3 regions of the Streptomyces sp. NBC_00271 genome follow, and region 3 is predicted to be linked to each of the others. Evidence: riboswitches for the same ligand, from Rfam matches in the RefSeq annotation. Region 3 holds a riboswitch; each other region holds the start of a gene.
What was found. Region 3 has a riboswitch for cyclic di-AMP ahead of OG798_RS32305 (C40 family peptidase). Riboswitches for the same ligand answer to the same signal wherever they lie in the genome.

Region 1 (5,360 bases), 1.3 Mb from region 3:
CTCGGTACGCCGCTGCGCGGCCCTCGCGGCGCCCAGCGGCTCCAGGAGCATGCGCATCTCGAGCAGGTCCGCGGCCTCCTGCTCGGTGGGCTCCGCGACGCACGCGCCCGCGTGCCGACGGGTGACGACGAAGCCCTCGGCCTCCAGCGTGCGCAAGGCCTCGCGCACGGGGACCCGCGAGACGCCGTAGCGTCGCGCGAGCAGTTCCTCGGTGAGCCGGCTGCCGCGCTCGTAGACACCCGCGACGATGTCGTCACGGATCGCCGTGCATACCGAGTGCGCGGGAATGCGCATGACCGGACCTCCGCCTTAATCCCCGCGAAACGCGGTCGATTGACGCTTGTTCAGCGACTCTATTGCAGAGAACTGGAATTTCCGATGGCGGGCCGGAATCCATGGATATTTTTTGGACAGACAGCCGTTCGAAACGACGAAGCCCCGGCTGAGGGGAGCCGGGGCTTCGGAAGTGTTGACGCCGGTCGTCAGGCGTTCGGGGTGTGCGAGCGTCAGACGTTCACGCCGTGCGAGCGGAGGTAGGCGACCGGGTCCATGTCGGAGCCGTACTCCGCCGTCGTACGGGCCTCGAAGTGGAGGTGCGGCCCGGTGGTGTTCCCGGTGGCGCCGGAGAGGCCGATCTGCTGGCCCGGGGTGACCGTCTGCCCCACGGAGACGCCGATGGACGACAGGTGGCCGTACATCGTGTAGGTGCCGTCGTGCATCTTCAGGACGATCTGGTTGCCGTACGCGCCACCCCAGCCGGCCGTGACGACCGTGCCGGAGCCGACCGCGTGGACCGAGGTGCCGGAGGCGGCGTGGAAGTCGACGCCCGTGTGACTGCCGGAGGACCAGAGGCTGCCGCCGGTCTTGTAGCCGGTGGAGATGTACGAGCCGGTGATCGGCAGGACGAAGGTGTTGAGGCGCTTGCGCTCGGCGGCGCGGGCGGCACGCTCCTTGGCCTCGCGCTCCTTCTTCGCCTCCTCGGCGGCCTTCTTGCGCGCGGCTTCTTCGGCCTTCTTGCGCGCGGCGGCCTCGTCGGCGGCGCGCTGCTGGGCGGCGGCCTGCGCGTCGATCTGGGCGGCGACGCTGTCACCGAGGGTGACGGCCTGGGTCAGCCCGGTCTGCTCGACGGAGGCGTCCGCGGCGAGTGCCGGAGCGGCCAGGGTTCCGATGACACCGGTGGTGGTGAGCGCGGCGACGCCGACGGCGTTCGTGGTGGAGCGCTTCACGCGGCTCGGACGGCGGTGTTTCCCGGGGCCACAGGTGAACGCCATGTAGGGGCTGATCCTTTCCTTCCCTCTCGCCTACCGGGTTAGCTGACGGGTTCGGAGCAGGAAGGTCTCCTACGGACTCCCTCCAGGGAGGGCGTCCGATTCACCCCAGGGACTACGTGTGGGTCCCCGGCTCCCCTGGCTCGCGCCGTACGGGGACTCGGCGATGACTGTCCGGTGCCGCGGGCGCGGCGCACTGCCTGACGAACAGCCGCACCGACGCTAGACGGGGCGTCTTTCAATCAACAAACGGATCACGGCTTTTGTAGTGCATGCCACAGGGCAGACGGGCAACCTCCCTACCAATACGGACATCTTGGGGATGAAGTCCGCGCGAAGACCCGAGCGGAAATCCGATCAAAAAGGGGCCCGGGCGACTCTTCAGTCACCCGGGCCCTACGGAGTCACGCTCCGTTGAACCTCTACTCCGCCGGAACGACGGTCACTTCACCGATTCCGAGGGCCTTGACGGGCTCCTGGATCTGCGCGGCGTCGCCGACGAGGACGGTCACCAGACGGTCCACCGGGAAGGCGCTCACGGCGGCCGCGGTGGCCTCCACGGTGCCGGTCGCGGCGAGCTGCTGGTACAGCGTCGCCTGGTAGTCGTCCGGCAGGTACTGCTCGACCTGGTCCGCGAGCGTGCCCGCGACGGCCGCCGCGGTCTCGAACTTGAGGGGCGCCACCCCCACCAGGTTCTGTACGGCGATGTCGCGCTCGGCGTCCGTCAGGCCCTCGGCGGCGAGGGTGCGCAGCACCTTCCAGAGGTCGTCGAGCGCCGGGCCGGTGTTCGGGGTGTCCACGGAGCCGCTGATGGCGAGCATCGCGATACCGGTTCCGTCCGGCGCGGCGCGCAGGACCTGGCCGAACGCCCGCACACCGTAGGTGTAGCCCTTTTCCTCGCGCAGGACGCGGTCCAGGCGCGAGGTGAGGGTGCCACCGAGGCAGTACGTGCCGAGCACCTGGGCGGGCCACACACGGTCGTGCCGGTCGGCGCCGACGCGGCCGATGAGCAGCTGCGTCTGGACCGCGCCGGGGCGGTCCACGATGATCACACGGCCGGTGTCGTCGGCGGCCACCGACGGCACGGGGCGCGGCTCGGCGGACGAACCGGTCCAGTCGCCGAGCGTCTCGGCGAGCAGCGCGTCGAGGTCGACGCCGGTCAGGTCGCCGACGATCACAGCGGTGGACGTGGCGGGACGTACGTGCTTGTCGAAGAAGGCGCGTACGGCCGCCGAGTCGATCTTCTGGACGGTCTCCTCGGTGCCCTGGCGCGGGCGCGACATGCGCGAGGTCGCCGGGAACAGCTCCTTGGAGAGCTCCTTGGCGGCCCGCCGGGCCGGGTTGGCCGTCTCGTGCGGGATCTCGTCGAGCCGGTTGCGCACCAGCCGCTCGACCTCGCTGTCCGCGAACGCCGGTGCCCTCAGGGCGTCGGCGAGCAGCCCGAGCGCCTTGGGCAGGCGCGAGACGGGCACTTCGAGCGACAGCCGCACGCCGGGGTGGTCGGCGTGCGCGTCGAGGGTGGCGCCGCAGCGCTCCAGCTCGGCGGCGAACTCCTCGGCGGAGAGCTTGTCGGTGCCCTCGGAGAAGGCGCGCGCCATGATCGTGGCGACGCCGTCGAGGCCCGCGGGCTCGGCCTCGAGCGGCGCGGCGAGCAACACCTCGACGGCGACGACCTGCTGGCCGGGGCGGTGGCAGCGCAGCACGGTCAGGCCGTTGTCCAGCGTGCCGCGCTCGGGCGCCGGGAAGGCCCAGGGCTTGGGCTGACCCGCCTGGGGCTGCGGGTGGAAGTCCATGGTGGCGAGCTCGGTCACTTCGCCGCCTCCTCGTCCTCTTCGGTGGTGCCGGCAGCGACCGGCTCGTACACGAGCACCGCGCGGTTGTCGGGGCGCAGGCGGGCCTTCGCGACCTCCTGGACCTCCTCGGCCGTGATGTCCAGGACGCGCTGTACGGCCGTCAGGGCGAGCTGCGGGTCGCCGAACAGGACGGCGTACCGGCACAGTTCGTCGGCGCGGCCCGCGACCGTGCCGAGCCGGTCCAGCCACTCGCGCTCCAACTGGGCCTGGGCGCGCTCCATCTCCTCGTCCGTGGGGCCCTCCTCGGCGAACCGGGCGAGCTCCGCGTCGACGGCGGACTCGATCACCGGGACCTCGACGTCACCGGACGTCTTCACGTCCAGCCAGCCCAGGGAGGGCGCTCCGGCGAGCCGCAGCACGCCGAACCCTGCCGCGACGGCGGTGCGGTCGCGGCGTACGAGCCGGTTGTAGAGCCGGGACGACTCGCCACCGCCGAGGATGGTGAGCGCCACGTCAGCCGCGTCGGCCGCGCGCGTGCCGTCCTCCGGGAGCCGGTAGGCGGCCATCAGAGCGCGCGCCGGGACCTCCTCCTCGACGACCTCGCGCAGCTGCCCGCCGATGACCTCGGGCAGCGAGCCGTCGCGCGGGGCGGGCTTTCCGTCGTGCCCGGGGATGGAGCCGAAGTACTTCTCGATCCACGCGAGCGTCTGCCGCGGGTCGATGTCCCCGACCACGGAGATCACCGCGTTGTTCGGCGCGTAGTAGGTGCGGAAGAAGGCGCGGGCGTCCTCCAGGGTCGCCGCGTCCAGGTCCGCCATCGACCCGATCGGGGTGTGGTGGTACGGGTGGCCCTCGGGGTAGGCGAGCGCGGTCAGCTTCTCGAAGGCGGTGCCGTAGGGCACGTTGTCGTAACGCTGGCGGCGCTCGTTCTTGACGACGTCCCGCTGGTTCTCCATGGACTCGTCGTCGAGTGCGGCCAGCAGCGAGCCCATGCGGTCGGCCTCCAGCCAGAGGGCGAGCTCCAGCTGGTGGGCGGGCATCGTCTCGAAGTAGTTGGTGCGCTCGAAACTGGTCGTTCCGTTGAGGGAGCCGCCCGCGCCCTGCACCAGTTCGAAGTGGCCGTTGCCCTTCACCTGGCCGGAGCCCTGGAACATCAGGTGCTCGAAAAGGTGAGCAAGGCCGGTACGGCCCTTGACCTCGTGCCGTGAGCCGACGTCGTACCAGAGGCACACCGCCGCGACCGGGGTCAGATGGTCCTCGGAGAGCACCACGCGCAGGCCGTTGGCCAGGCGGTGCTCGGTCGCTGTCAGGCCGCCGGAGCCTGCCTCAGCTGTGGCCGTGTGACCCATGGGCATGTACGTCCCTTCGATCGCGGAAACTGCAGAATTCCTGCCGGTCCTGCCACTGTATGCAAGCGCGCCGACAGGTGGCGAAGTTCCCGCACCTCGTACGCCGAGAGCGAGAATTCCTGAGGTGGGAGGCCGGACTTCCGGTCACCGTGAGCGAGCGGAACCGGGCTCCGCGGAGCCTCTATGGACGGGTCGCGGTCGGCGTTGTCAGTGCGGCGGTCCACAATGGTGCGCGTCAGAACCCGTTCATGCCCCGGCAGAGACTGTGAAGGAGCCGCAGCAGCGATGGCCCGCCGCAGCACGAAGACCCCGCCGCCCGACGACTCGTACGAGGAGAAGATCCTCGACATCGACGTCGTGGACGAGATGCAGGGCTCCTTCCTCGAATACGCGTACTCGGTCATCTATTCGCGAGCCCTGCCGGACGCCCGTGACGGCCTCAAGCCCGTGCACCGCCGCATCGTGTACCAGATGAACGAGATGGGGCTGCGCCCCGACCGCGGCTATGTGAAGTGCGCCCGCGTCGTCGGCGAGGTCATGGGTAAGCTCCACCCGCACGGCGACGCGTCGATCTACGACGCGTTGGTGCGCCTGGCCCAGCCGTTCTCCATGCGCCTGCCGCTGGTCGACGGCCACGGCAACTTCGGCTCGCTCGGCAATGACGACCCGCCGGCCGCCATGCGTTACACCGAGTGCCGGATGGCCGACGCCACGTCACTGATGACCGAGTCCATCGACGAGGACACGGTCGATTTCGCGCCGAACTACGACGGCCAGGAGCAGGAGCCGGACGTCCTCCCGGCGGCGTACCCGAACCTGCTGGTCAACGGCTCGTCCGGGATCGCCGTCGGTATGGCGACGAACATGCCGCCGCACAACCTCGGCGAGGTCATCGCGGCCGCCCGCCACCTGATCCGCTATCCGGGCGCCGACCTGGACACGCTGATGAA
Region 2 (5,360 bases), 2.7 Mb from region 3:
ACGGGGGCTCCTCCCATTGGACCGCCGGCGCTGCTCGGCGACGCTCGCCGACGGGAATCGCGCCTTCGACGATACGACATGGGTTCCTCAGGCAATGAAGTTGTCCACAGCCGTTGCCTCCCGGGTGAGACGCCGTTGATGATGTTGGTGATTGAGTGCGGATGTTCGAATCTGTGAGGGTTTGATGATCGAAATCGGCGAAGATGGTCGTACGTGGCTTCTTTCGGGCCCCACGAGCAGCTACGCACTGCGGCTGACCGACCTCGACGAACTGCTCCATCTCCACTGGGGGCCACGGATCACCCTCGCCGACGCCGAGTCGCTGGCCGCCCTGCCCGGCCCGCCGTACCGGCCCTTCGAGTCCCGGCTCGACGGGCGCGAGGAGTATCCCGTCGAGGGCGGCCCCCGCTTCGTACGTCCGGCGCTGTCCGTACGGACGCAGGAGCGGCGCGGCACCGAATGGCGTTTCGAGTCGTACGAGGCCGACAGTGACGAACTGCGGCTGCGCTTCGCGGACGGCGGGCTCGGCGTCACCCTGCACTACCGGATGCGCGGCGACGTCGTCGAGCGCTGGGTGACCCTGGCCAACGAAGGACCTTCCCTGGAGCTGCTGCGCGCGGACTCCGCGACCTGGACGCTGCCCGAGCGCGACGGTTGGCGCCTCTCCCAGCTGCACGGGCGGTGGGCGGCCGAGTCCCGGCTCGCCCGCTCCCCCCTCACCTACGGTGAGAAGGTCATCGGCAGCCGTCGCGGGCACACCGGGCACCAGCACCTGCCGTGGGTCGCGCTGGACAGCGGGGCGAGCGAGGAGAGCGGCGAGGTCTACGGGTGCGCGCTGGGCTGGTCGGGCTCGTGGCGGATCTGCGTGGCCCAACTCCCCGACGCGCGCGTGCAGATCTCCGGCGGCGCGGGATACGACGACTCCGGACTGTTGCGTCTGGAGCCGGGGGAGTCGTTCACCACCCCCGTCTTCGCGGGGCTGTGGAGCGACGGCGGCTTCGGCGCGGCGAGCCGGACGTGGCACACCTACCAGCGGGCGTACGTGATCCCGGACGCGGACCAGGACCGGCCGGTGCTCTTCAACTCCTGGGAGGCCACCCACTTCGACATCTCCGAGGAGCGGCAGCGGGAGCTGGCCCGGCGGGCCGCGGAGATGGGCGTCGAGCTGTTCGTCGTCGACGACGGCTGGTTCGGGGCGCGGACGAGCGACCGCGCCGGGCTCGGCGACTGGACCCCCAACCCGGAGCGCTTCCCGCAGGGACTGAAGCCGCTCGCCGACGACGTGCACGCGCTCGGCATGCAGTTCGGGATCTGGGTCGAGCCGGAGATGGTCAATCCGGACAGTGAGCTGTACCGCGCGCACCCCGACTGGGTGCAGTTCCAGCCGGGGCGGACCAGGACGGAGTTCCGCAACCAGCTCGTACTCAATCTCGCCCGCCCGGATGTCCAGGAGTACCTGTGGGAGCAGCTCGACGGTCTGCTCTCGAGCGCCCCGATCGACTATGTGAAGTGGGACTTCAACCGCTGCTTCACGGACGCCGGTTGGCCCGGTGAGCCGTACCCGCAGAAGCTGTGGGTCGAGCACGTGGAGGCCCTGTACGGGCTCCTGGACCGGCTGCGGGCCGAGCATCCCGGGGTAGCCTTCGAGTCCTGCTCGGGCGGTGGCGGCCGGATCGACCTCGGCGTCATGGCACGCACGGACCAGGTGTGGACCTCCGACAACACCGACCCGCTCGACCGGCTCGCCATCCAGCACGGCTTCAGCCAGATCCACCCGGCCCGGATCATGGCCGCCTGGGTCACGGACAGTCCGAACGCGCAGCTCAACGGTCGGATCAGCTCGCTGCGCTTCCGGTTCGTGAGCGCCATGGCCGGGGTGCTGGGGGTCGGCGGTGACCTGGCCGACTGGAGCGAGGCGGAGCTCGTCGAGGCGCGGGAGTGGGTGGACCTCTACAAGGAGATCCGGCCGGTCGTGCAGCGCGGCGACCTCTACCGGCTGCGGCCTCCGGAGGGCGGGCTGAGCGCCGTGCAGTACGTCCGCGGCGACGAGACCGTCGTCCTCGCCCTGCTCCAGGCGCAGCATCACGGCGAGCCGGTCGCCCCGCTCCGGTTGCGTGGGCTCGATCCGAGCGCCGCGTACGAATGCCGCGAAACGGGTGAAGTGCACCGAGGTGCGGTGCTGTTGCATCACGGGTTGCGGACGGGGCTGCGCGGGGACTTCGATGCGGCAGTTATCCGACTGCGTCGCATGTGAGCGTTCTGTCCCTATTGATGCCTTAATTCCAACTGGCCCTGGAATAAAAGACCGTGGTGTGACGTGCGTGAGCAGCGTCATATTCGTGACGATGCGTTGCCGGCCCGCTTTCTCGATCCGCCCGAATTTCCGGGCGGATTGAGGGGCGGGGGAGATCATTGTCCACGGAGGGTGACCGGAATTCCGGCATGGATCAAGAATGGCACGCGCACAGAAAAGCGACATGGTTGGCGATGCGCCCCCATGTCGCTTACGTTCGCCCTCAATCCGGACGGACGCCCAATCCTGCCGCCGCCCGGTATCCGCACACCCACCGGTAACCGGCAGGAGCGGGGGACCCACAGGTACCACGCCTGTTCCGGTCTCCGGAACGGCTAGGGGTATAGCCGCGCAGCCGCGTGGCCGGGCATCTCCAGCCCGCACCCGACAGCTCACCTCGCAGGCGCCGGAGAGGAATTCTTCATGCCCGCGAAGGGTAAGCACCGCCGACCCAAGTCCCAGCGTTTCTCCCGCTCGATCGCCGTGGCCGGAACCGGTGGCGCCGCCCTCGCGCTGCCGCTGATGGGGGCCGCCGGTGCCCATGCCGTGACGCCGACGGCCGCGGTTTCGTCCACTGCGGAAAAGACCGCGACGATTTCCGGCGCGACGGTTTCCGAAAAGACCGCGACGGTTTCCGAAAGGACCGCGACGGTTTCGGAAGAGACCGCGTCGACCTCCACGGCCTCGACGAAGACCTATTCGGTGAAGGCCGGCGACTGGCTCTCCAAGATCGCCGAGCGGCAGCACCTCCGCGGCGGCTGGCAGAAGCTCTACTCCGACAACCGTCAGGTCATCGGCAGCGACCCCTCGATGATCCACCCCGGCCTGAAGCTCACGATCGGCGTGAGGGCCGCGTCGACCGACGACACCAAGCCGTCGACCAAGCCGTCCACGCAGTCGTCCGCCAAGACGTCCACGCGATCGTCGGCGCAGTCGGCCGCCGGATCGTCCGGCGCGGCGGACGCGCCCAAGACCCAGGCCGCCACCACCCGGGCCACCGGCACCGCCACCCACACCGGTTACACCCTGCCGGTCGGGGGCGCCACCATCGGCACCGGCTACAAGGTCGCCGGCAGCATGTGGTCCAGCGGCTACCACACCGGCGTGGACTTCGTGGTCCCGACCGGCACCACCATCAAGGCCATTGCCGCCGGTACCGTCGTATCGGCCGGCTGGGGCGGCGCGTACGGCAACCAGGTCGTCATCCAGCACGCCGACGGCCGGTACTCGCAGTACGCTCACCTGTCCGCCCTGTCCGTCTCGGCGGGCCAGACCATGACCAATGGCCAGCAGATCGGCCTCTCCGGCGCGACCGGCAACGTCACCGGTCCGCACCTGCACTTCGAGATCCGCACCACCCCGAACTACGGCTCGGACATGGACCCGGTCGCGTACCTTCGCTCGCACGGTGTCGCCGTCGGCTGACGTCCGCCGCGCCTCTCACATCTTCGAGGGCCGGACCCCGCGATCGCGGGGTCCGGCCCTCGGCTTTTCTCCACGCGTCCCGGCGTGGTCCTTTCATGATCGGCACATTGCGGTCTTGTGGCACCGGCGAACGAGGTCTCGACACGGTGCGAGAGTGGCTCCACAGTGATCTCCGTAAGCGCTTTCTATGTCTTCGGCGGCGGCACCGCGGCCGTCGTCGCCACCGCAAGGAGCACGCCATCGTGAGACCTCGAAGACTCGGCGTCGTCACCGCCGCCGCGCTGCTGGCCGGTCTGGTCGCCGCGCCCTCGCACGCCACCGAACGGCATCCGCCGCCGCGCCGGATCGTGGAGAACCTGGACCGCGGCCTGGTCGCCGTCCCCTCGGGCAAGGGCACCTTCCTGAGCTGGCGGTTACTCGGCACGGAGTACGCACTCCCCCAAGTTCTCGGCTCCGCTCGAACAGGGGGTACCCCCACCGGGGACGCGATCGCGTTCAACGTGTACAAGGGCGGACGGCGGCTCAACCAGGCGCCGGTCACCCGGTCGACCACGTACCAGGACGACACCCGGGGCACCGGCACCTACACCGTGCGTGCCGTCGTCAACGGCCGTGAGCGGAAACCGAGTTCGGCGGCGCTCGACTTCGTGCGGGGTTACGCCGAGGTTCCGCTGGCCGCCGCCGACGGATACACCGTGCAACACGCCTGGCCCGGCGACCTCGACGGCGACGGACGCTACGAACTCGTCGTCAGCCGGCTCGCGCAGACCCGCGACAAGCCCGACCTCCTGGAGGCGTACACGCTCACCGGCGCGCGGCTGTGGCGCGTCGACCTCGGCCCGGGCTCGTACACCCAGGTCGGCGGGAACGGCGCCAACGATCCCGCGCCCGCCGCGATCAGCGGCTCGACGCCGATCGGCGGCTACCGCAACGACGACAACGTCACCGTGTACGACCTCGACCGCGACGGCAAGGCCGAGGTGCTGGTGCACACGGCCGACGGGACCACCTTCGCGGACGGCGCGAAGGTGACCGCCGACTCGCCCGCCGACCAGTTCATTTCGGTGATCGACGGGAAGACGGGCAGCGAGCGCACCCGGCAGCCCGTGCCCGACGACCTCGTCGCCGACGGCCCCTCCGGCGGACACTTCGGCATCGCGTACCTCGACGGCGTACATCCCAGCCTCGTCACGAAGTTGGTCACCCGGGTCGGCGCCAAACGCGGAGCCTTCCGGATCCTCTTCCAGACCTGGGACTTCAACGGCACGGATCTGAACCGGCGTTGGAAGTACGTCGTCCCGGTCGGCAGCGGCGCCACCAGCTTCCACCAGATCCGGACCGTCGACGTCGACCAGGACGGCAAGGACGAGATCGCCGACGGCAACTACGTCGTGGGCAGCGACGGCACGCTGCGCTATGTCGTCGACGGTGCCGGACACGGCGACCGTTTCGACATCGCCGACCTCGACCCCGACCGGCCCGGCCTGGAGGGCTTCGCGATCCAGCAGTCCGAACTGGGCGTCGTATCGAGGTTCCCCTGGTACTACTACGACGCCGACACCGGGCAGCGCCTGGTGACCGGCGAGCACCCGGCCGACCCGACGAGCGAATCCGACCTCGACGTCGGCCGGGGCAGCGCCGC
Region 3 (5,360 bases):
CCACCGGCTTCTCGGAGACCCCGCGGCGCGTCGCGAAGCCGGAGGCACCGGACGCCGCGGACCGCGAACGCGAGGACGACAGCGAGGCGGCCACACCGGAGACGGGCCCCGAGGGCACGGGAGCGGTCGCGCCGGTGCGCTTCCACTCCAGGTGCGTCTCCGGGATCTCCTCCAGGAAGCGGGACGGCGGGTTGTACGAGGGCTGGCCCCAGGCGCTGCGCATGGACGAACGGGTGAGGTACAACCGCTCCCGCGCGCGCGTGATGCCGACGTACGCGAGGCGCCGCTCCTCCTCCAGCTCCTTGACCTGTCCCAGCGCGCGCATGTGCGGGAAGACGCCGTCCTCCATGCCGGTGAGGAAGACGACCGGGAACTCCAGGCCCTTGGCGGTGTGGAGGGTCATCAGCGTGATGACGCCGTTGCCGTCCTCCTCGTCCGGGATCTGGTCGGAGTCGGCGACGAGCGCGACACGCTCCAGGAACGCGGAGAGCCCACCGGACGCCGCACCAGCACCAGCACCAGCAGCCGCCGCACCCGCAGCCGTGCCCGCACCCGTGCCTTCGCCCTCGCCGGTCTCCTGCTCGAACTCCAGGGCCACGGCGGCGAGCTCCTGAAGGTTCTCGATCCGGGTCTCGTCCTGCGGGTCGGTCGAGGCCTGCAGCTCGGCGAGATAGCCGGTGCGCTCGAGGACCGCCTCCAGGACGGTCGCCGGACCCGCGCCGGACTCGACGATCGTACGGAGGTCCTCCATGAGCGTGTTGAACCGCTTCACGGCGTTCGTCGACCGCGCCGCCATCCCGTACGCCTCGTCGACGCGGCGCAGCGCCTGCGGGAAGCTGATCTTCTCGCGCTGCGAGAGCGCGTCGATCATGGCCTCGGCGCGCTCGCCGATGCCGCGCTTGGGAACGTTCAGAATGCGGCGCAGCGGAACCGAGTCCTCGGGGTTGGCCAGGACCCTGAGGTACGCGAGGACGTCACGGACCTCCTTGCGCTCGTAGAAGCGGACGCCGCCGACGACCTTGTAGGGCAGGCCGACGCGGATGAAGATCTCTTCGAAGACGCGGGACTGTGCGTTCGTCCGGTAGAAGACGGCGACGTCACCCGCCCTGGCCTCGCCCGCGTCGGTGAGACGGTCTATCTCGTCGGCGACGAACTGGGCCTCGTCGTGCTCGGTGTCGGCGACATAGCCGGTGATGTTCGAACCGGCGCCCGCGTTGGTCCACAGGTTCTTGGGGCGGCGGGACTCGTTGCGCTCGATGACTGCGTTCGCGGCGGTCAGGATCGTCTGGGTGGAGCGGTAGTTCTGCTCCAGCAGGATCGTCGTCGCGTCCGGGTAGTCCTCCTCGAACTGGAGGATGTTGCGGATGGTCGCCCCGCGGAAGGCGTAGATCGACTGGTCGGCGTCGCCCACGACGCACAGCTCGGCGGGCCCGAGCTCGCCCTCGGTGGGCGGCGCTTCCTCGGGCCGGTCACCGGCGGCCGGGCCGACGAGCTCCCTGACCAGGGCGTACTGCGCGTGGTTCGTGTCCTGGTACTCGTCGACCAGGACGTGGCGGAAGCGGCGCCGGTAGTGCTCGGCGACGTCCGGGAAGGCACGCAGCAGGTTGACCGTGGTCATGATCAGGTCGTCGAAGTCGAGCGCGTTGGCCTCGCGCAGCCGCGACTGGTACATCGCGTAGGCCTGGGCGAGGGTCTTCTCGAAGCCGTCGGCGGCCTGGACGGCGAAGTCCTCCTCGTCGATCAGCTCGTTCTTCAGGTTCGAGATCTTGGCGCTGAAGGACTTGGGCGGGAAGCGCTTGGGATCGAGATCCAGATCACGGCAGACGAGCGCCATCAGACGCTTGCTGTCGGCGGCGTCGTAGATCGAGAACGAGGAGGTGAAGCCGAGCTTCTTGCTCTCGCGGCGCAGGATCCGCACACACGCGCTGTGGAAGGTCATCACCCACATCGCGTTCGCGCGCGGGCCGACGAGCTGCTCGACGCGCTCCTTCATCTCGCCCGCAGCCTTGTTCGTGAAGGTGATCGCGAGGATCTGGCCGGGGTGGACATGGCGCTCGCCCAGCAGATGAGCGATGCGGTGCGTGAGCACCCGGGTCTTGCCGGAGCCCGCGCCGGCCACGATGAGCAGCGGGGAGCCGGAGTGCACCACGGCCGCGCGCTGGTTCTCGTTCAGCCCGTCCAGCAGGGCCGCCGGGTCCACGGCGGGGCGGGGCGCGCCGTCGCGGTAGTAGGCGTCCCGGCTCGCGGGCACGTCGAAGCGGCCGCCGAACAGGTCGTCCGGAAGCGGCTCCGGCGCCCCGTCCTCGGGCGGCGGGGGCTCTTCCTCGTGGGCCCCGGAAGGCTGGAGGTCCGCCAGAAAGCTGTCATCAAAGAGGCTGCTCATCGCTCTCCGAGTCTAGGCGGCCCCACTGACAACCCGCGGCCACCCTGGAAACCCGACCGGTTTTTCCGCGACCGCGCATGATCTTTTTCCGTCGCTCCTTCCACCGCGGACGCCGTCACCGTTCAGGATCGCTTCATCACGGTCAGCCACGGCCAATGACCCCCGAGGTCAAGGTCACGAAAATGTATCGGGCATATCGCACATCAAACTTCACAGAACACTTATGAGTTGGCTAGCGTGCCGGGCAGGCCGCTCGACCCAACCGGCGAACACCGCCGGGCCGTGCGGCCTCCGCCGAGTCCGGTGCGCCGTACGGCAGCCGGAGCCGGGGACCCAACCGACCTTGGGGTGAATCGGTCCAACTGTCCACTGGGACAAGGACCGTAGGGCAAACCTTCCGGAATCACCCGCCCGAACCCGACAGCTAACTCGGTAGGCGGAAGACGGAAGGAGTCGCCTCTCTTGGCGTCGCATCGCAAGTGGAGTCCTACAGGTACGCGCATAGCGGGTATACGGACCCCCGCCCTCGCCACGGCGGCCCTCACCTCCGTGGCCCTGCTCTCCCAGACGGCGAACGCCGCGCCCTCGGCCGATCCCAAGCCGAGCATCGAAGAGGTCGAGAAGAAGGTCGACGACCTCTACCACCAGGCCGAGGCGGCGACCGAGAAGTACAACGCGACCAGGGAGAAGACCGCGCAGCAGCGCAAGCGCGTCGACTCCCTCCTCGACGACGTGGCCCGGCGCACCGAGAAGCTCAACACCGCGCGCGAGGAGCTGGGGTCGTTCGCCGCGGCGCAGTACCGCACCGGCGCCTCCGCGCCCGACACCGCGACCCTCCTGCTGGCCGACAATCCGCAGGACTACTTCGACCAGACCCAGCTGATGGACCGGCTGACCAGCCGCCAGAAGGTGGCCGTCGACGACTACATCACCGAGCAGGCCGCCACCACCAAGAAGCGCGCGGAGGCCTCCCAGAGCCTGCAGACGCTCACCACGACGCAGAGCGCGCTGAAGACGTCCAAGGCCGACGTGCAGCGCAAGCTCGCCGCGGCGCGCGACCTGCTCTCGAAACTGACCGCCGAGGAGAAGGCGCGGCTCGCGGCGATCGAGAAGAAGAAGCAGGAAGCGGCCGACCGCAAGGCGGCGGAGCTGGCCCAGCAGCAGGCCGCGGCGGAGAAGAAGGCCCAGGAGGCGGCCGCCCAGCAGCAGACGACCACCGGCACCTCGGGCACCTCGGGGAGTTCGACCACCGACTCCTCGTACACCGCCAACGCCGACAAGGCCCTCGCCTTCGCCCGCACCCAGGTCGGCAAGCCGTACGTCTGGGGCGCGACCGGGCCCGGCTCCTACGACTGCTCCGGCCTCACCCAGGCCGCCTGGAAGGCCGCCGGCGTCGATCTCCCGCGTACCACCTGGGACCAGGTCAACGTGGGCACGACGGTCCCGCTCGCCGACATCAAGCCCGGTGACCTCGTCTTCTTCTACGACGACATCAGCCACGTCGGCCTGTACGTCGGCAACGGCATGATGATCCACGCCCCCAAGCCGGGCGCGTACGTCCGCGAGGAGTCGATCTTCTACGGCGGCGAGTCGATCATCCACAGCGTGGTGCGTCCGGCCTAACGCCTCGGTGCCCGGCACGCGCGCGTGGGGCTCATCGAGCTCCACGCGCGCGTGGCCCGCCGCCAACCCGCTCGAAGGTCCTTAGCATCGGGCCCATGTCAGCCATCTCCCCGCCCGGCACCCGGTGGACCGGCCTGCGCAGCTGGTGGGCGCAGAATCCGCCGGGCGCCGGAGCCGCGATCCTGGCCACCGGCATCATCTCGATCGGGCTGGAGCAGACCGGCTACGAGATCCTGTCCCGGATCGTGCTGGCCCTGGCGGCCCTCGGCTGGCTCGGGCTCGCCGCGGCCTTCGTCGTACGGCTGCTGCGGGAGCGGGAGCGGTGGCTGACGGAGGCCGGTACACCGAGCGCGCTCACCGCGGTCGCGGCGACCGCCGTGCTCGGCACGCGGCTGGTCACACTGGGGTGGGAGGTACCGGCCGAGGCCCTGCTCGCCCTGGCGGCGGCGCTCTGGCCGGGGTTGCTCTTCCTGGTCGTACGGCGATGGCGGCCCCGTATGCCCGGAGCGGTGTTCCTCGGCTGTGTGGCCACGCAGGGGCTCGCGGTGCTGGGCGCGACGCTCGCCCCCGCGACGCACACGGACTGGCTCGCGCACACCGCGCTCGTGCTGTTCTGGCTGGGGCTCGTGCTCTACGCGGCGGCACTGTTCTACTTCGACTACCGCGAGGTCGCCACGGGGGCCGGGGACCAGTGGGTCGCGGGCGGCGCGCTCGCCATCTCGGCGCTGGCGGGGTCGAAGCTGATCCTCGCGTACCAGGCGAACATCTACCTGTGGAACAACGACGACAACGGCGTGCTCCGCTGGGTGACCGAGGCGCTGCTCGTGCTCGTCCTCGGTTCGTACTGCGTGCTGGCCGTGGCGGAGGCCCTGTGGCCCCGACCGCGCTACGACGTGCTGCGCTGGGCGACCGTGTTCCCGCTGGGGATGACGGCGGTGGCGGCGCTGTCGGTCGCGGCCGCCATCGGCGTCGGCTGGCTCAAGGCGCTCGGGCAAGTACTGCTGTGGATCTCGGTCGCGGCGTGGCTGGCGGTGGTGGCCGTAGCGGTCAGACACCCACAGGAGCCGTAATGGTCGGGCGTCCGCAGGAACCGTAGCGGTCGGGCATCTGTAGCGCTGTCCGGAAGCGTCGTAGCCGTCCGTGGGGGCCTTCGGGGGGCCGTCAGGTCCAGAGCACCGCGATGAAGATGTTCGCGGTCGTGAGCAGCCCTACGAGCCCGAACAGGCCCTTGTCCACCTTCTCGTCGTCCCGCTTCACATAGACGAGTCCGAGGATCACGATCAGCAGGGCGAGCTTCACGCCGATCTTGATGGTGTTGACCGAGTGGTCGTCGGCCTGGTTGAGGCCGACGAGG

Region 1: another riboswitch for cyclic di-AMP. It lies ahead of OG798_RS37975 (M23 family metallopeptidase); the one in region 3 lies ahead of OG798_RS32305 (C40 family peptidase).
Region 2: another riboswitch for cyclic di-AMP. It lies ahead of OG798_RS44425 (M23 family metallopeptidase); the one in region 3 lies ahead of OG798_RS32305 (C40 family peptidase).

Annotation. Positions count from the first base shown of each region.
Region 1 is NZ_CP108070.1:8,379,977-8,385,336, reverse strand. Features, by position in the region: gene OG798_RS37980 (GntR family transcriptional regulator) at 1-294, opposite strand, end outside; gene OG798_RS37975 (M23 family metallopeptidase) at 507-1,271, opposite strand; cyclic di-AMP (ydaO/yuaA leader) riboswitch at 1,284-1,444, opposite strand; gene OG798_RS37970 (M16 family metallopeptidase) at 1,691-3,079, opposite strand; gene OG798_RS37965 (M16 family metallopeptidase) at 3,076-4,416, opposite strand; gene OG798_RS37960 (DNA gyrase/topoisomerase IV subunit A) at 4,696-5,360, shown strand, end outside.
Region 2 is NZ_CP108070.1:9,763,808-9,769,167, forward strand. Features, by position in the region: gene OG798_RS44415 (tyrosine-protein phosphatase) at 1-2, opposite strand, end outside; gene OG798_RS44420 (alpha-galactosidase) at 185-2,254, shown strand; cyclic di-AMP (ydaO/yuaA leader) riboswitch at 2,556-2,714, shown strand; gene OG798_RS44425 (M23 family metallopeptidase) at 2,717-3,718, shown strand; gene OG798_RS44430 (rhamnogalacturonan lyase family protein) at 3,961-5,360, shown strand, end outside.
Region 3 is NZ_CP108070.1:7,072,817-7,078,176, reverse strand. Features, by position in the region: gene pcrA (DNA helicase PcrA) at 1-2,383, opposite strand, end outside; cyclic di-AMP (ydaO/yuaA leader) riboswitch at 2,666-2,837, shown strand; gene OG798_RS32305 (C40 family peptidase) at 2,846-4,006, shown strand; gene OG798_RS32300 (tellurite resistance/C4-dicarboxylate transporter family protein) at 4,102-5,076, shown strand; gene OG798_RS32295 (hypothetical protein) at 5,168-5,360, opposite strand, start outside.